Regions from separate parts of the Nostoc sp. LEGE 12454 genome, predicted to be linked through region 2. Evidence: riboswitches for the same ligand, from Rfam matches in the RefSeq annotation. Region 2 holds a riboswitch; the other holds the start of a gene.
What was found. Region 2 has a riboswitch for cobalamin ahead of AC1F2U_RS23320 (DUF1636 domain-containing protein). Riboswitches for the same ligand answer to the same signal wherever they lie in the genome.
Positions count from the first base shown of each region.

Region 1 (2,396 bases), on a different contig from region 2:
AATCTAATCCTAATAAAGCAATTTCACTTTGGACATCAGCAACCCATTGCTGAGGAATATCTGTAAGGAGCAAATTTTGCCAAGGAGTTAGCCTGAGAGTTCCACTACCGTATTTTGCTGCTAAATCTGCTAAACCCCGCATCTGTCTACTCTCCAATCGGCCAAGGGGCAAGACGACACCAATGTAAAATAAGCCTTGCTGACGTTGGGGATGGATGCCAATATGCTGATATTTCTCTCCCTTGCCTTGCTGAGGGAGTAGGTATTTTCTTATTTCACTGTACAAAAGAGAAAAAGGCAAACGCTGCTCAACTTCTTGGAGATAATTTTCACAACCCAAAGTATTCAATAACTCTCTCAGACGCAGCCGCCGCTTACTCGTAGTATGACTATAAGCTAGATAGACATCCGCTAAAGCTGCTAAGACGGGCAAACAGTCCTCTGGTGGTAACAAAATTCCCGTATCGCTGGGCGATTGACCCTTCTCGCCGACACTGAGATAGAGGCGAAAATAAACATTATCGTTAACTAAGACAGCTGCAAAGGCGATATCATTCAAGCGATCGCACACCTGAATTATCCCACCACCATCAAAGCAAACGCTAAATTTTGCCGACAGTCCCGAAAGCGCCGGATGTGCTGCAATATAATCATCCCAACCTTGGACAAAAGGGCGAGTGTCGATTAATTCTTGCGGATCGATACCAGCAGTTGGACTGGTCATAATATTGCGGATTTGGTCTACAACAGTATTGTCAGAACCCAATCCCATATTTTGTAGGTACTTTAGAACCTCAGCATTTATCCCCGTGCGGATTTCACGAACTTGCAGGTTAGCTCGGTTAGTCACATCTATATAGCCGCCACCGTGCTGTTCTGCTATATCTGCGATCGCACGGCACTGCTGACTACTAATAATTCCACCTGGTATTCTAACGCGAGATAATATACCATCTGCGGCGGGAGTAGGATAAAACAAGCCAGGACAAGTGGCAAATCCAGAAACCAAACTTAGAACTCCTTCCCCGTGCAACGCAGGGAGTAGACGGTGAGTGTGTCTTGAGGACATCCTGAGAGTTGGCATTCTGACTTGGGTCATCCCATCACAGCTGCGGCACAGTCCCGGAATTTCACCGGAGTTTCCCAACTCCCAGCTTTAGTAATTTAGATTTTGTTTAGGTTATAGATTTCAACCAGACATCATCCAGATAATTATCTTACATTACTATTGCGATAAATTTTAACTGAGCTTATTCACTGCCGATCGAAAGATACAGGTAAGTCGGCACAATAAAACCAAACTATGTGAAGAAAAATTAACTAGGCTAAAACTCTCTTCCCTCCTGCCTCCTGCCTCCTGCCCCCTGCTTATCTCAACAAATTGAATTTAGTCATGGCTCAGGCAGGAATGCTTGAGCCTTTTTGCTGCAAAACTTGCTTTAGAAAAAATTAGGCGATCGCCGCTTCAGGAATAGCAACTTTGTTAAACTGATTTACTGGACGAGGTAAACCAAGATTTTCGCGCAGGGTTCGTGCTTCATACTCTGTACGGAACAGACCGCGACGTTGCAATTCCGGAATTACCAAGTCTACAAACTCATCCAATCCTCCCGGCAACCAAGGTGGCATAATATTAAAGCCATCTGCCCCGCCATTGACAAACCAATCTTCTAGCTGATCGGCAATTTGTTCTGGTGTGCCTAGAATTTGACGATGCCCACGCGCTCCAGCTATCGACAAATACAGTTGTCGAATCGTTAAATTCTCTCTACGAGCCAGGTCAGTCAAAAGTTGCTGACGGCTTTTACCGCCGTTAGTCTCTGGTAGCTCCGGCAACGGCCCGTCCAATGGATAGTCGGATAGATCAAATCCACCAATCATTGAGCCAAGCAAATTTAAGCCGACCACCGGATCGATCAACTCCTGAATTTGATCGAATCTGTCCTTAGCTTCTTGCTCGGTTTTGCCGATAACTGGGAATATACCTGGCATAATCTTCAGATGGTCAGGCGATCGCCCGTATTGAGCCAGTCTCCCCTTCACATCTGCATAGAATGCCTGAGCTTCTGCCAAGGTCTGCTGGGCAGTAAAAATTACCTCCGCCGTTTGTGCAGCCAGATCCTTACCATCCTCGGAAGATCCAGCTTGAATAATCACCGGATAACCCTGGATGGGACGCGCCACATTTAGCGGCCCACGCACTGAAAAATGTTCGCCTTTGTGGTTGGGAACGTGCAGTTTATTTGGATCGAAGTAAATACCCGATTCCTTATCATGTAAGAAGGCATCGTCCTCCCAACTATCCCAGAGTTTCGTGACAACATCCACAAACTCTTTGGCACGCTGATAACGTAGGGTATGCTCCATGTGGTTTTCCCGATTGAAGTTCAGCGCTT
Region 1 covers NZ_JBWQXL010000015.1:140,019-142,414, forward strand. Annotated here, with positions in the region: gene cobG (precorrin-3B synthase) at 1-1,099, opposite strand, end outside; adenosylcobalamin-variant (AdoCbl-variant) riboswitch at 1,071-1,154, opposite strand; gene AC1F2U_RS17940 (LLM class flavin-dependent oxidoreductase) at 1,450-2,396, opposite strand, start outside.
Region 1: it holds a riboswitch for cobalamin, as region 2 does, so the genes downstream of both, cobG (precorrin-3B synthase) here and AC1F2U_RS23320 (DUF1636 domain-containing protein) in region 2, are expected to answer to the same signal.

Region 2 (2,396 bases):
CCCGCGATCGCACAATACCATCCCCGGCGGTACTAAAGCATCTTCGCCAGGAGGGTCAATCATCCGCATCAAAAACCAAATTTTCTCCAAATGAGCAAAAGCAGCCAGTTCTTGCCTGCCAACTGTCAAAAATACCCGCTGTGACTGATTTTGCAGGGCTATTGCTGCGGCTGCAACACTATCAACTTCAATCCAGCGATCGCTACTTTCTTTTTCCCAAGGCGGACGGATTAACATCAAACGGGGTACTCTAACTTCCGTTGCTGCATCTGCCGCATTGAAGGAAATCTGACTAGCAAAAGGATGGGTTGCATCAATTAATAAGTCGATTTGCATGACTCGCAGATAGCTAGCCAATCCAGCCACACCCCCAAAGCCTCCAACCCGCAAATCGCCCAGCGGTACTGACGGTTCGCGGGTGCGTCCAGCTAGAGAGGTGATTACTTCTAACCCTTGGATAGTCGTAACTTTGGCAGCTAATTCTGCTGCATCACCCGTCCCACCCAAAATCAAAACGCGGATCATTTAGATAAAGGTGGAATCTTTGCTAAAATGCCCTTCTTCATTGCTTCTGGACGCTCTGACCAAGGCAGCAAACCATCTGCTTTGGCATAGTATTGGCTAGCACATTCCAGCACAGCAGAGGCACTGCCATCAACAGCTAAATCACCAAATAAATATGTTAATTTGCCTTTGGCACTAAAGGCAACTACACAAGAACGATTACAAGCACTCATGCATTCAACTTCCTGAATTGGGAATCGATCTCGTAACTCCCAATCTTGTGCCAGCTGCTGAAGTTGGTGTAAAAGTTTTTCACCACCACTTTCACCTAAACGTTTTCCATTTTGCCAAACACTAGCACAGGTTTTGCAAACAAATAAAGTATGTTCGGCAACTTCCATTGGGCTGGTTGGGGAAATATTTACAGTCGTAGTCATCTGTACCTCGCAGATATGTGAAACTAATAAATCTATTTCGGCGGGCATCCTGACTCACTCAATTTGAGATTTTCGATTTAGTTTCTGAATCTCACATTGGTTCACAGTTGCGGGACAGCGCCGGATTTGCACCGAACTTTCCCCGTTACCTCTGGTGGCTGACTCCCACCAGAACCGAATCACCTTATCGATCGTACACTAGGGTTATCGTAAAATACGAAACAATAAGCTTTTTGCCAACCATCAAACTGGACGACAGCCAGATAAAATACTGTGCATCTTCACTACTTGCCCAATAACTGCGATCGCAGGCGCACTAAATCCAGTTTCCTCTACCTGTGTGACAATTGTCTCCAATGTCCCAATTAATTCTTCTTGTTCTGGGCGCGTACCCCAGCGCACCAAAGCAATCGGCGTTTCTAAATTCAACCCAGCTGTAATTAATTCTTCCACAATATAAGGCAGATTGTGAATTCCCATATAAATTACAATGGTTTCGGAACCGTGAGCGATCGCACTCCAATTCACTATCGGTCTATACTTACCCGCCACTTCATGACCAGTTACAAATGTGACTGATGAACTATACAGCCGATGCGTCAAAGGAATACCTGAGTATGCTGCTGCTGCAATTCCCGAAGTGATACCTGGCACAACTTCCGTTGATATTCCAGCTTTGACTAATTCTTCCATCTCTTCGCCACCGCGACCAAAAATAAACGGATCGCCGCCCTTGAGCCGCACTACAATTGCACTATCTTGTGCTTTCTCAATCAGCAATTGAGTTGTTTCTGATTGCAACAACGAATGTCTCCCCGCACGTTTACCAGCATTAATTTGCTCGGCTTGGGGATTAATCATTGCCAAAATTGCCGGACTCACCAAGGCATCATAGATGACTACATCTGCACATTCCAACAAACCTTTTGCCTTCAGGGTAATTAATCCTGGATCTCCTGGCCCCGCACCTACTAAATAAACCTTTCCCAAATACTTGTTCTCCTGTTTTTCTGTGCGGTTCATTTCTCTGTTAAATCCCAAATTAGCTCGGCTAATTCTGCACTTGCTCCCAGTGGCTCTGCCAGTTGGAAATTCACCGCAGAAAATTGTAATTTTAGCTCCTCTATTGAGGTAGCGATCGCATCGGTTATTGCACCAGCGAATAAAAAGTATGGCAAGATTGCAATTTCTCGATAACCAGCAGTTACTAACTCTTTCACTCGTGATTCTAAACTAGGAGGCCCAGCCCAATAAGCGCTCACGGCTCCCAAACTCGCCGCCATTGCTTCCACAGTTTCTTGCGAACCTGGGCGACGGCTACCATGAGCTAAGAGAATCCATGCTTCTGCTTTCATAGCAGCTATTTGCTTTGTCAGCAATTTCTCTAAATTCGGGTGAGAGCCTAAGTATGGTTGCAACTCAATCATCATATCTTGACCAGCAGCCTGTTGTGCG
Region 2 covers NZ_JBWQXL010000026.1:38,550-40,945, reverse strand. Annotated here, with positions in the region: gene AC1F2U_RS23325 (cobalt-precorrin-6A reductase) at 1-525, opposite strand, end outside; gene AC1F2U_RS23320 (DUF1636 domain-containing protein) at 522-941, opposite strand; cobalamin riboswitch at 964-1,135, opposite strand; gene cobA (uroporphyrinogen-III C-methyltransferase) at 1,185-1,964, opposite strand; gene AC1F2U_RS23310 (sirohydrochlorin chelatase) at 1,961-2,396, opposite strand, start outside.